3 regions of the Cupriavidus sp. C3SS-1 genome follow, and region 1 is predicted to be linked to each of the others. Evidence: predicted binding sites of a transcription regulator. Region 1 holds the regulator's gene; each other region holds the start of a gene.
What was found. The regulator LexA, encoded in region 1, represses DNA repair genes until DNA is damaged. The targets are predictions, from matches to a motif close to ACTGTATNNNNATACAGT.
Positions count from the first base shown of each region.

Region 2: the regulator LexA is predicted to act here: its motif matches at 2,858-2,875, upstream of imuA (translesion DNA synthesis-associated protein ImuA).
Region 3: the regulator LexA is predicted to act here: its motif matches at 2,962-2,979, upstream of recA (recombinase RecA).

Region 1 is NZ_CP172699.1:1,891,453-1,895,920, reverse strand. Features, by position in the region: gene ACIGJC_RS08780 (hypothetical protein) at 1-137, opposite strand, end outside; gene ACIGJC_RS08775 (DUF2188 domain-containing protein) at 318-542, opposite strand; gene ACIGJC_RS08770 (hypothetical protein) at 743-919, shown strand; gene ACIGJC_RS08765 (hypothetical protein) at 1,035-1,241, shown strand; gene ACIGJC_RS08760 (hypothetical protein) at 1,304-1,474, opposite strand; gene lexA (transcriptional repressor LexA) at 1,580-2,236, opposite strand; gene ACIGJC_RS08750 (asparaginase) at 2,432-3,430, shown strand; gene rpsF (30S ribosomal protein S6) at 3,532-3,906, shown strand; gene priB (primosomal replication protein N) at 3,984-4,283, shown strand; gene rpsR (30S ribosomal protein S18) at 4,287-4,468, shown strand, end outside.
Region 2 is NZ_CP172700.1:953,965-958,432, forward strand. Features, by position in the region: gene ACIGJC_RS20355 (amidohydrolase family protein) at 1-261, shown strand, start outside; gene ACIGJC_RS20360 (sulfite exporter TauE/SafE family protein) at 264-971, shown strand; gene ACIGJC_RS20365 (LacI family DNA-binding transcriptional regulator) at 968-2,023, opposite strand; gene ACIGJC_RS20370 (SgcJ/EcaC family oxidoreductase) at 2,204-2,683, shown strand; gene imuA (translesion DNA synthesis-associated protein ImuA) at 2,924-3,787, shown strand; gene ACIGJC_RS20380 (Y-family DNA polymerase) at 3,720-4,468, shown strand, end outside.
Region 3 is NZ_CP172699.1:575,433-579,900, forward strand. Features, by position in the region: gene ACIGJC_RS02740 (MFS transporter) at 1-6, opposite strand, end outside; gene ACIGJC_RS02745 (DUF4212 domain-containing protein) at 273-593, opposite strand; gene ACIGJC_RS02750 (sensor histidine kinase N-terminal domain-containing protein) at 590-2,134, opposite strand; gene ACIGJC_RS02755 (response regulator) at 2,204-2,893, opposite strand; gene recA (recombinase RecA) at 3,189-4,250, shown strand; gene recX (recombination regulator RecX) at 4,351-4,468, shown strand, end outside.

The DNA of each region.
Region 1 (4,468 bases):
AGCACCGTGGGGAACGGCGTTCGAACCGTTTCCCCGACCCTCATGTCGTCAAACGGATAGACATAGGCGTCTTCGGCGCGCGCGGCTGTGGCTGTGGCGGCGGCCAGTGCCGCGATCATCCATACCAGCTTCATCATGGCGATCACCAGGGGCTGACGAAGGCGGGTTTGCGAGCCCGCGCCCAGCCAGAGAGCTATCTGGCAAAAATTGTACGTCGCCTTGCAGCGAAAAACCCGGCGACACGCGCCGGGTTATGTTCGCCAGCCGCTATATCGAGCGTTGTCCTGGGTGTCCGGTTTCGCGAGCCGGCCCAGCCATCACTCTTTGATGTCGGGCGTCTCCTGGCCAAACGAATTCCTTTCATGGATCTGTCCATCCCGGCCGTGAATCAGCAGCTCGACCTTCGTCCGTCTCGCCTTCTCCGTGCCGGTGGCGATGGCGTGTTGCTGGCAGGTGAAACGCTGCTCATTTCCGGACCCGCCTTCGAGCTGTACGGCCCAGCCATTGTAGGTCGGCACGACGTGGATATTCTTGTTGGCCATGGCTGTCTCCTGGAGTCTGTGCAGATAGTGTCGGCCTGGGAACACCGCGCCGGTATCAGTCGCTGTCCGACAAGGCGATCGCAGGCGGATGGGGTTTATACCGACTGTCCCGATTCGCCAAGCGGATGTCACCTGGAGTCAAATGGATTTGCACCGGTTTTCCATACTGGCGTGGTAACGAACTCGTTCTCCACATCATCATGCTTGCCCTGGCTATCTGGCTGCTTTGTTCTTTCGGGATTGGTCTGCTGGCCCACATTCTGGGCCGCTCCGTTGCGGTCTGGCTGACCTTTTCGATGATCTTCACGCCATCCCTCGGGCTGATCGCAATGGCTATCCTGGGTAAGAAGGCAACGACACAGCAGCTGCGGGTCTGAAGAGTGCGGCCGTCGGCTCGGCACGACCCTGTTCCGCCCCCGCCGAGCGGGAAGCAACTGGCTTCGGATGGTCAGGACCTTCATGCTACGATGCCCCGGACACCGGGAGGCTGCCATGGAATATCGATACAAGAGCCGGGAAATCTCGATTCAGTCAATCAAGGCGCCCGACGGTCAATGGGACTGGTCGTTTGTCATCCGTGGACACGGACATCGACATAACGCCGGCGCGCTCGCGGCAACGGAAGACAGTGCCATCGAGGCGGCCTACGCGGCTGCGAGGCATGAGATCGACCATATCTCCGGCGACGCCAACGACTAGCCGCCGTCAGGGCGGCATTACCGCTGCATTTCACTCCGGCCGGCCCCGCCCATCGGCAAGCCTCAGGCCAGGAGCTTGGTCGGCTCGGCCAGTTCCAGCATCCGGCAGATCGCCGCCATGCTGCCAACCATGGTACGGCGCTGCGCGCCCTGATAGATGCGAACCCCCTTCGATTGCCGGAACGGCACGGGCTTGACCGGCTGGCGTGCGGCGATGTGGTTGGTTTGCGGCATGGCTACACCTCTCGATTGGCAAAAGCGGGGTCAACACCCGTCAGGCGGGCGGCGTCGGCACTGCAAGGAGGAGGGCGGCGGCTAGCGCGCGGCTGGCCGCGCTGGTCAGAAGCCCGAGGAGCGGATCAGCCCGACGGCAATGCCTTCGAGCGAGAACTCTTCGCGTCCGGGCCCGACCATGATGTTCGGGAAGTCCGGGTTTTCCGCGATCAGCTCGATGGCGCCGTCACGGCGCTGCAGGCGCTTGACGGTGACGTCGTCGCCCAGGCGCGCCACGACGATCTTGCCGTTGGGCGCCTCGCTGGCCTTGCGCACGGCCAGCAGGTCGCCGTCGAGGATGCCGGCGTCGCGCATGCTCAGGCCGCGCACGCGCAGCAGGTAGTCGGGGCGTTCGTCGAAGACCGAGGCATCGACCTGGTACTGCCGGTCGATATGCTCGGCGGCCAGGATCGGGCTGCCGGCGGCCACGCGGCCCACCAGCGGCAGCGTCAGCTGCATGACCCCGGACATCGGCAGGGAAAACTGGTCGGGGGTTTCCGAATCGCTGCGCGCCACCTTCAGGCGGATGCCGCGCGACGCGCCCGGCGTCAGTTCGATCACGCCCTTGCGCGCCAGCGCTCGCAGATGTTCTTCCGCGGCATTGGGCGATGAGAAGCCAAACTCCGCGGCGATCTCGGCGCGCGTGGGCGGGAAACCCGTGCCGCGGATCGTATTGCGGATCAGGTCGAAAATTTGCTGCTGCCGGGGTGTCAGGGTCGCCATGGAAGCGTTCCGATAAGTGCCCCGGTGCTATTTGTCCGCCAGCCGGGTGAGCACTGTATGTTTAAACAGTATGCTGTGATTTTATACAGTATCGGCGCAAGCGCAAGCAGAATTTCAGAAGCGTCTGCTCGACATCCGGTTTGCCCGCATGCCGCAGGTACAATCGCCGGACTTCAGCTCCCTGTATCCCCCACCATGTCCCAGCTTCCCCGCATCGTGGTTCTGGCCACTGGCGGCACCATTGCCGGCGCCTCGACCAATCCGGCCAGCAGCGCGCGCTACCAGGCCGCGACGGTGCCCGTGTCGACGTTGCTGGCGGCTGTGCCGGCGTTGCAGTCTATGGCGCGGATTGAAGCCGAGCAGGTGGCGCAGATCGATAGCAAGGACATGGTGTTCTCGCTTTGGCCGACGCTGGCCGCGCGTATTCAGCATTGGTCGGCCGAGCCGGACGTGGCCGGCATCGTCATTACACATGGCACGGACACGCTCGAAGAGACGGCGATGTTCCTGCACTTGACCCAGGCCTGTCCGGTGCCCGTGGTACTGACCGCCGCAATGCGGCCGTCGACGTCGTTGTCGGCGGACGGTCCGCTCAATCTGCTAGATGCGGTGCGCGTCGCCGGCCATCCGGCTGCGCGCGGCAAGGGGGTCCTGGTGGTGCTGAACCAGCAGATCCATGCGGCGCGCGACGTGACCAAGGCGCATACCTCGGCGGTGGATGCCTTTGCGTCGCCGCAGGGCGGTCCGCTGGGTTTCGTGCAGGACGAGCTGGTGCGGCTGCCGCGCACGCCCACGCAGTCCGTTGCGGCGGTCTTTCCCGTGCCGGCCCGGTGGCCCGAGGTCGAGATCGTCGCGAGCTATACGCAGCCGGGGCGCATCGCGGTGGACGCAATGGTGGCTGCCGGCGTACGCGGCCTGGTCGTTGCGGCGGCGGGCAACGGTTCGGTGCATGAGACGCTGATCGCGGCGCTCAGGGACGCCGCCGCGGCCGGTGTTGCCGTGGTGCGGAGTTCGCGGACCGGGGCCGGTCATGTGTCGATTCCGCCAGTTACGGACCCCGATGCCGGCCTGTTTGTCTCCGCCGCGGACCTGAACCCCTATAAGGCAAGGGTGCTGTTGCTGGTGGCGCTTGCGCAAGAACCGGGGCTGGCGGCGGCGCCGGACCGGCTCCAGGCGCTGTTCGCCTCGGCGTGATTGCGGTTGCGTGATTGTCAATAGCCGGGCTATACTTTAAGGCTATTCAACCTTGCCGCACCGGACGTGACGCCCGGGTGGCTTATCCAAAAGGAGCGTCAATGCGTCATTACGAAATCGTATTCATCGTCCACCCGGACCAGAGCGAGCAAGTGCCGGCCATGATCGAGCGTTACAAGTCGCTCGTGACGTCGCAAGGCGGCCAGATTCACCGCGTGGAAGACTGGGGCCGTCGCCAGATGGCTTACATGATCCAGAAGCTGGCAAAGGCTCACTACGTTTGCGTCAACATCGAGTGCGGCAAGGATACCCTGGTCGAGCTGGAACACGCCTTCAAGTTCAATGACGCCGTGCTGCGCCATCTGATCGTGCAGACCAAGAAGGCCGAAACCGCTCCTTCGCCGATGATGAAGGAAGTGCAGCGCGAAGAAGCCCGCAAGGCCGCGCAAACGACCACCGAAGGCCAGGCTGCCTGAATGCGGATTGCGGTGCCTGTCGTGGCTGGCAAGCCTGATCACGACAGCGTGGGCAACACACTGCAAGGGGCGACGCGTTGAATCAGCTTCGGCTAGCCGCCACCCTGGCGGAACGCGATGCCCTCAGGTACACCCCGGCCGGCGTGCCCGTCGTGAACTGCATCTTGCAGTACAGCGGCGCGGCAATCGAGGCGGAAACGCCGAGGCAGGTCGAGTTTGCCATTGCAGCGATGGGGATCGGGCCAGTTGGCCAGCGTTTGGAGCGGTTGCCGCTCGGCACGCTGCTCGATTGCGAAGGATTCCTGACCCGCAAGCACCGCAACAGCAAGGCCCTCGTCTTTCACATCACTGGATGTAAAGCATTCGTAAAGGATTGAATCGTGGCATTCATCAAACGTAACGACAAGAACAAGAAGCGCTTCCAGCAACAGAACCCGCTGTTCAAGCGCAAGCGCTTCTGCCGCTTCACCGTGGCTGGCGTGGAACAGATCGACTACAAGGATCTGGACACCCTGAAGGACTTCATCGGCGACAACGGCAAGATCACGCCGGCTCGCCTGAC
Region 2 (4,468 bases), on a different replicon from region 1:
CTGGCGCCTTCGTGGGACCTGACGTGGGAACTGGTGCGCCTGGCCAGCCGCGACCAGATCCGCGCGGTGTTCGTCGACGGCAGGCTGCGCTTGTGGGACGGCTGGCCGGTGGACTGGGACGCGCGCGCGCTGATGCGCGATATCCGCGCGATGGCCGGCGACACCATTGCCGGCGCGCCGATCCGCAAGCTGCACGAGCCCGCCGATGCGCACCGCGCGCGCCACGCGCAAACGCCGCGTTTTGGCCAGGCGGGAGCATGACCATGGATATGACGTTGTTCAGTGTCTGCGTCGCGGTGTTCTCCGGCGCGCTGATCCAGGGCGCGACCGGCATGGGCTTCGCGCTGATCGTCGTGCCGGTGCTGGCGCTGGCGGCGCCGGACATGCTGCCCGGCGCGCTGCTGCTCGCCATGCTGCCGCTCAACGCCTACGTGGCCTGGCGCGAGCGTCACGCCATCGACCTCGGCGGCGCGGGGTGGATCAGTGCGGGGCGCGTGGCCGGCACGTTTGGCGGGCTGTGGGTGCTGGTGGCGATGCCGATGGCCTGGCTCAACATGATCGTGGGCGGCAGCACCATTGCCGCCGCGCTCGTGTCGTTGCTGGCGCCGGCGTTCACGCCGGGCCGGCTGACCTTCGCCTCCACCGGGCTGATCACGGGTGTGACCGAAACCGCCACCGGTGTCGGCGGGCCGCCGCTGGCGCTGGCTTACCAGCACGCGCCCGTGGCGACGCTGCGTGCCACGGTGGCGCTGTGCTTCCTGGTGGGCGAGACGCTTTCGCTCGTGGTGCTGGCCGTCGGCGGCCGTCTCGGCATGGAGCAAGTGGTCTATGCGATGGAACTGCTGCCCGTGCTGGCGGCGGGCATGGTGGCCAGCCACCTGGTCCACCGGCGCATCAACCAGCGCATGCTGCGCGTGGGCGTGCTGGTGTTTGCGCTGGTATCGGGCGCGGTGGTGCTGCTGCGCGGCTAGGCCGTTGCCGACGACGCGCGCACCATCAACTCAGGTGCCGGCGCGGCAATGGCATGCTGGCTGCGATTTCCCGACAGGTGCGCGAACAGCAGTTCCACGGCCAGCGCGGCGACGCGTTCAAGGTGCAGGTCGACGGCGGTGAGCGGTGGTTGTGCGGTGCGCGCGCGGATGCCGTCGTAGCGCGTCACCACCTGCACGTCTTCCGGAATGCGCTTGCCTATTGCATGGAGATGGCCCATGGCGCCCACGGCGAACGCATCCACGGGCGCGCACAGCGCATCCAGTCCTGGCATGCGCGCCAGCAACTGCGCGCAAGCCTCGGCGCCGGCGGCCTCGCCGAGCGCCTCGGGCGCCTTGACCAGTTCGCACGGCAGATCCATGTCGCGCGTGAATTCGCGGTAGACGCGTTCGGTTTCCACGTAGGACTGCCGCGCGGTCTCGCCGATCATCAGTCCGATTCTTCTGCGGCCATGCGCATGGAGATGTTCCAGCAGCAGGCGTGCCGTCTGCGCCGATTGCAGGTCCACATACGGCACCGGATGATCGGTCAGCGGTTCGCGGCCGATCGACACGATGCTCACGCCGCGTTCGCGCAGGCGTGCGATATGCGGGTCGCCGGCCACGGGCTCGATCACCACCGCGCCGTCGATGTCGAGCGTTTCCAGCAAGCCGCCGGCGCCTTCCAGCGGCGGCACCAGTACGACGCCCAGCCCGCGTGCCATGGCCGCTTCCGCGGCGATGGCCGCGACTTCCATCATGAAGCCCAGGCGCGACGTGCCGCCGGCCACGGCGAACGGCATCGACGACAGCAGCGCGATGCAGTTCGCGCGGCCCGACTGCAGGCGCCGCGCGCGCACGCTGGGCCGGTAGCCAAGCTCGGCCGCGATGCGCTTGACGCGTGCGCGCGTTTCCGGGTCCACCACGCCACGGTCATTGAGCGCGTGCGAAACGGTGGTCAGGGAAACGCCGGCCGCGCGTGCGACATCGTGGATGGTGAGGCGGCGCGGCTTGTCGGCCGGGCTGGACGAAGAGGGGGTGTTGGGGTCGGACATGCCATTTCCGGAAACAGTGCCGGGAGGATACAACAGCGCAGGGGACCGTTGAGGGTGGCGGGGCATCCGGCGCGGCGATGGTGCTCGCCGGACAGGCCTAACACTTGCTGGCGGGATATTCCATACTTTTGATGCGGTGAGCCTGGGTCAGGCGCCGGATACCAAACGGAGGACGTTGCCATGAAGCTGATTCCCATTGCAGTGCTGGCGGCCGCGCTCGCAGGGTGCGCCATGAATCAGGGTACGCAGGGCAACGCGCAGGGAGCGCCTGCGGCAAGCTGCAAGGCGACCTCGGAACAGGAGATCGCGGCGTTGTTCGACCGGTGGAACCAGTCGCTGCAGACGGGGGATCCGCGCAAGGTCGCGGCCAATTATGCGGAACGGTCGATTCTGCTGGCGACGGTATCCAACAAGCCCCGGCTGACGGTGGCGGAGCGGGAAGATTACTTCCAGCATTTCCTGCAGGACCGGCCTTCGGGGAGGATCGATTTCCGGCGGATCGAGCTGGGGTGCAATTCGGCGGTGGATGCGGGGCTTTATACGTTTACGTTTGCGCGGACGGGGGCTGTTGTTAAGGCGCGATATACCTATACCTATCGCTGGGACGGATCGCAGTGGCTGATTACGAGTCATCATTCTTCGGCGATGCCGGAGAAGTGAGAAGGGGGGAGGTTCTCTGGTTATGACTGGGGCGTCGCTCTTGGCAGGCACTGCTGTTTCGCCGGCTACGCCGGCGTCAAGAGCGACGACCCCGTCATAACCAGAAGCCCCCGCCGACGCCCCCCAAAGTCCGATCCCGTCACATTCCACGGAGCCCCTTGCGTTCCTGCGAATACTGTATAAATATACAGTTATCGTAAAAATCACCACCGCCCCTCCAGGCGAAACCCAAACATCCCCATGACCGCACCCGCAGCCCCCGCCGCGGAGGCTCCCGCTTTCCCTTCGCCTGACCAGCAGCCCCCGCCAAGCCGGGAGGAGGCCATGGCGGCGCTCGAGCATCGTTACCCCAGCTTGTGGCGCGCCGGCCAGCTTGGCCGCGCCGGCAGCCAGCCGGTGTGGCCGGCCGGCTATGCCGGGCTGGCGGCGGAACTGCCCGGCGGCGGCTGGCCGGTGGGCGGGGTGACGGAGTTGCTGACCACGCAGGGCGGGTCGGGCGAGTTGCGGCTGCTCCTGCCGGCGCTGCGGGCACTGGCGGCGGCGGGGCGGCGCATCGGGCTGGTGGGGCCGCCTTACCTGCCCAATGCATTGGGGCTGGCCGCGGCGGGTTTGCCGGCACGCCAGCTCTACTGGGTGCGCCCGGCCGCTGGCGCCGGCAAGCACGCGCAGCAGGCCGATGTGCTGTGGGCAGCCGAACAGATGCTGCGCAGCCAGGCGTTCGGCGCAGTGCTGGTGTGGCTGCCGGCCGCGCGGCCCGAGGCGATGCGCCGCCTGCAAGTGCTGGCACAGGCCGGCGACGCCGCGGTGTGGGCCATGCGCCCGGCCGCGGCACTGCGCGAGTCGTCGCCGGCCGTGCTGCGCTTGCTGCTGTCGCCGTTGCCGGGCAACGAACTGTCCATCGTTTTCCACAAGCGGCGCGGCCCGGTGCGCGAAGCACCGCTGCGCTTGCGGCTGGATGGCCTGGAGGGCGCCCGCCGCGGCGGCCATGCCACGCCGGCCCCAAATGTTTCACCTGTTGTTGCGGGAGGTTCCGCCCATGTCGTACTGGATCGCGGTGCATCTGCCGCGCCTGTCGCTGGACGCGCTGCAGCCGAGCTGGCCTGAGTTGGCCACGGCGCCTTCCTCCACGCCTTCCTCCCCCCTCGGCACGCTGCACCATGCCCTGCCGGTGGTGGTGATGGAGCGCGAGCGCGTGATGCTGGCCAACGCCCCGGCCATGGCGCTGGGCGTGAGTTTCGGCATGCGGCGCGGCGGCGTGCAGGCGCTCTCGGCCGAGGTGGTGCAACTGGAGCGCAACCCGGCCGCCGAAGCCGGGCTGCTGCACGCGGCGGCGCTGGCGCTGCTGCATTTCACGCCGCTCGTCACGTTCGATGAAGACCCGGAAGCGGCCACGCTGATGCTCGACGTCAGCGCCAGCCTGCGCCTGTTCGGCGGCCACCGCGCGCTGTGCCGGGCGGTGCGCGCGTGCGTGCGGCAGCTCGGCACGTTCGCGCAGGTGGGCAGCGGGGCCACGGCCCATGGCGCGGCATGGCTCGCGCGCCAGCCCATGCGCCGCACCCGACGCGGCATCGTGCGGCCGGCGCGGCGGGCAGTGCAGGCCGCGCGCATGGGGCGCCTGCTGGATCGCTTGCCGGTCGAGGCGCTGCGCCTGCTGGCGGATCCGGCCTGGCTCGACGGCATCGGCTGCCGCACGCTGGGCGAGGTGCGGCGCCTGCCGCGCGCCGGCTTGTCACGCCGGCTGGGCCCGCAATTGCTGGCCCGGCTGGACCAGGCCTATGGCGACGC
Region 3 (4,468 bases), 1.3 Mb from region 1:
TGCCATGTTGTTGTCTCCTCCGTCTGAAATGGTTCACCGGCGAGGCCGCGGACGCACCGCAAGACATGGCGCGCTGCGGAGCCATAGGCACCGGAGCTGACTGGATTTTGGGAGGCGAAACTTACTGAGTTCTGACAGATTTCCGCTGTCTGGCGCGTAAATCGTCGGGGTATACGCTAGCCCGCGCAGCGCTTGAGCCGGCACTTTCGGTGCTGCATTGCGAAGGCGAAAGTGCGGCGAGCGCCGTGCGCTCGCGCTATGCCGGCTTGGTGCTAAGCAGCATCCTTGCCGGCTTCCGGTTTCATGCCCTCCGAAGGCGGGGAGCCGTCTGCAGCGCCCGCGTCAGCTTCGTCGTCGGCCCGGTTCATGCGCCACGCATAGAGCGCGGTCATCAGGACGTAGACGACCGGCGCGCCCTGTGCGCCCATCCAGAAGGAGAACGGCCAGCCAAAGAAGTCAAAGCGCAAGTCGCGGGCGAACCAGCTGACGACGAAGGTGACCACGAACCAGGCCGCGAGCAGCGCGCAGATCCAGCGCTGGTTGCGCCGCCAGGCGCGCTTGAGCGCCGGATCGTGCGGGGCAGGCGTGCTCATGCCGCCGGCTCCGGTGTGGGCTGCCGCAGCGTGATGCGGAACCGCGCGCCGGCCAGCCGAGGCTCCTGCTGGTAGACGTGGTCATCGATCCGGACTTCGCCGCCATGCTGCTGCACGATCTCCCGGACGATGGCCAGGCCCAGGCCGCTGCCTTCGGTGTTGGTGCCCAGCACGCGATAGAACCGTTCCATCACGCGCTCGCGATCCGCGGACGCGATGCCCGGCCCGGTGTCCTCCACATCGAGATAGGCGAATGGTTCGAACGCATCGGCGCTGACGCGCACGGTGGCATGTCCGTGGGGCGGCGTGTAGCGGATGGCGTTGTCGATCAGGTTATTGAGCATTTCGGTGAGCATCAGGCGATTGCCCTGGACCATGACCGGATGGTCGCTGGCATCGAGTCCCAGGTCGATCTGCCGGGCCCAGGCGCGCGGCAGCCAGTCCTTCACCACGTCGCGCGCCAGCGCGGCCAGGTCGAGCGCGGCCATGCTGCCCGCGCCAGCCAGGTTCTCCATGCGAGCGAGCGACAGCAACTGCGTGACCAGGTGCGCCGTGCGTTCGGAACTGCCCGCGATCTGCGCCAGCGACCGGCGCAATTCCTCCGGCGACTGTTCGCGCTGTGCCAGTTCCGCCTGCATGCGCAGTCCCGCAAGCGGGGTCTTCATCTGGTGCGCGGCATCGGCGATAAAACGCTTTTGCGTCTGCACCGACTGGTCCAGCCGCGCCAGCAGCTCGTTGAACGACGCGACCAGCGGCGTGATCTCTTGCGGCGCCGCGCGCTCGTCGATGGGGCTGGTATCGCCGGGATTGCGCGCGCGGATACGCTGCTGGATCGCCGTGAGCGGCGCGAGCCCGCGCGTGAGCCCGAACCACACCAGCACCACGGCGAGCGGCAGGATCACGAACTGCGGCAGGATCACGCCCTTGATGATCTCGTTGGCAAGCCGCGCGCGCTTGTCGAGGGTCTCTGCCACCTGCACCAGCACGGGCTGGGTACCGCCGACGTTCTTGAGATCGACATAGGTGTAGGCCACGCGCACGTCGTTGGCCGCCACGCGGTCATCGCGCAGCGAGACCAGGCCGGGATGGCCCTGGTCTTCTTCGGATGGCAGCGGCAGGTCGTGGTCACCGGCGACATACTCGCCGCGCTTGCCGACGACCTGGTAGTAGATGTTGTCGGTCTCGTCCGCGCGCAGGATCTCGCGCGCCGACAACGGTAGTTGCAGCGTGACGCGCCCATTCACTTCGCGGACCTGCTGCGACAGCACGATGGCGCTGGCCTCGAGCGCGCGATCGAACGGCCCGTTGGCGATCGACTTGGCCACCAGGTACGTGACGGCGATGCTCATCGGCCACAGCAGGAGCAGCGGCGCCAGCATCCAGTCCAGGATCTCGCCGAACAGCGAGCGCGGGGCGGGGTGGGCGGTGCTTTCCTCCAGATGGGGCAGGGCGTCGGCCAGGTCGTCGGGATCGGAGGCGCCGGACGGGGGCGCGGGATCCTTGGCGGGCCGATGCCGCCATGGCAGTCGCAGCTGGCTCATCTCGGCAAAGGGTGTAGGCGGTTTCGGTCGAGTGATCGGCTGCGTGGACGGGAACGGCGCGCGGACGCCTTAGTTCGGGGCGGCCACGGCCGGCTGGAATTTTTCCAGGCAATAGCCCAGTCCGCGCACGGTGGCGATGCGGATGCCGCCGACCTCGATCTTCTTGCGCAGCCGGTGCACGTAGACCTCGATCGCGTTATTGCTGACTTCATCGCCCCATTCGCACAGATGGTCGACCAGTTGTTCCTTGGAGACCAGCCGCCCGCTGCGCGTCAGCAGGATTTCCAGTAGTCCGATTTCGCGCGCCGACAGGTCCAGCATCTGATCGTTCATATAGGCAATGCGACCGACCTGGTCGAAGGACAGGGGGCCATGGCGCATCAGCGTGGCGCCGCCGCCTGCGCCGCGTCGTACCAGCGCGCGCACCCGGGCCTCAAGTTCGGTCAGCGCGAAAGGCTTGGCCATATAGTCGTCGGCGCCCAGATCCAGGCCTTTGACGCGCTCGCCCACGCTGTCCGCGGCGGTCAGGATCAGCACCGGCAGCATGGCGCCGCGCGCGCGCAGGCGCTTCAGGACTTCCAGGCCCGGCATGCGCGGCAGGCCCAGATCCAGGATCAGCAGGTCGAAATTCTGGGTCGACAGCGCGGAATCGGCCTCCAGGCCATTCGTGACATGGTCGACGGCATAACCGGAGTGACGCAACGAGCGCGTCAGGCCGTCGGCCAGCACATCGTCATCTTCGGCGATCAGAATGCGCATGGTTGTCTCCACCACGGCCGGCATTGCCAGCGGCCACGCAAACAATGCGGACAGGGCTTGCCAAGCATACTGTTTTTTTATACAGTACCCGCACATTCCGCGCAGGCCGCAGCAGAAGGCGGCTGTGCAGGCAGTCGGGTGATTTTGTAGTTGTGGCGAGACCCGGGAAACCGGTCGGCAGCAAGCCGGAAGAGCCGGAAGAGCCGGAAGAGCCGGAAAATTCTGAAATGCCGGTGCCGCGCCACATTCGACCCTTTATACCACCATTGACTCAACATTTGACTCAAGGACGACCATGGACGACAAGAAGGCAGGTGCCGGCGTGAGCGCCGAGAAGCAGAAGGCGCTTGCCGCCGCGCTCTCCCAGATCGAGAAGCAGTTCGGCAAGGGCTCGATCATGCGCCTGGGCGATGGCGAGGTCGAAAAGGATATCCAGGTGGTATCCACCGGCTCGCTCGGCCTGGACATCGCGCTTGGCGTCGGCGGCCTGCCGCGCGGGCGCGTGGTCGAGATCTATGGTCCGGAATCGTCGGGCAAGACCACGCTGACGCTGCAGGTCGTGGCCGAAATGCAGAAGCTGGGCGGCACCTGCGCCTTTATCGATGCCGAGCACGCGCTCGACGTCAACTACGCGGGCAAGCTGGGCGTGAACGTCGGCGACCTGCTCATCTCGCAGCCGGACACCGGCGAGCAGGCGCTGGAAATCACCGATGCGCTGGTGCGTTCGGGCTCGGTCGACCTGATCGTCATCGACTCGGTGGCCGCGCTGGTCCCCAAGGCCGAAATCGAAGGCGAAATGGGCGATTCGCTGCCCGGCCTGCAGGCCCGCCTGATGAGCCAGGCGCTGCGCAAGCTGACCGGCACCATCAAGCGCACCAACTGCCTGGTGATCTTCATCAACCAGATTCGCATGAAGATCGGCGTGATGTTCGGTTCGCCGGAAACCACCACGGGCGGCAATGCACTGAAGTTCTATGCCTCCGTGCGCCTGGACATCCGCCGTATCGGTTCGATCAAGAAGGGCGACGACGTGATCGGCAACGAGACCAAGGTCAAGGTGGTCAAGAACAAGGTGTCGCCGCCGTTCCGCGAGGCCTTCTTCGATATCCTCTACGGCCAGGGTATTTCGCGCCAGGGCGAGATCATCGACCTGGGCGTGGACGCCAAGATCGTCGAGAAGTCGGGCGCCTGGTACAGCTACAACGGCGACAAGATCGGCCAGGGCAAGGACAATGCGCGCGAATTCCTGCGCGAGAACCCGGACATTGCCCAGGAGATCGAGAACAAGGTCCGCACCGCGCTGGGCGTGGCGCCGATGAATGGCGTGCAGGCGGCCGCGGTCGTGGAACAAGACTGAGCGCTGCCGACAGGCACGCTCCAGGGGGCTGGCGCATTGCCGATGCGCCAGCCTTTTTTGTTTCCCGCCTTACCCGAATTCCGAATTCCGAATTGCGCCGATGGCCACCCGACCCCCGCTTTCCCTCAAGGCCCGCGCCGTAGGCTACCTGTCGCGCCGCGAGCACAGCCGGGCGGAACTGGCGCGCAAGCTGGCACCGCACGCGGAATCCCCCGAGC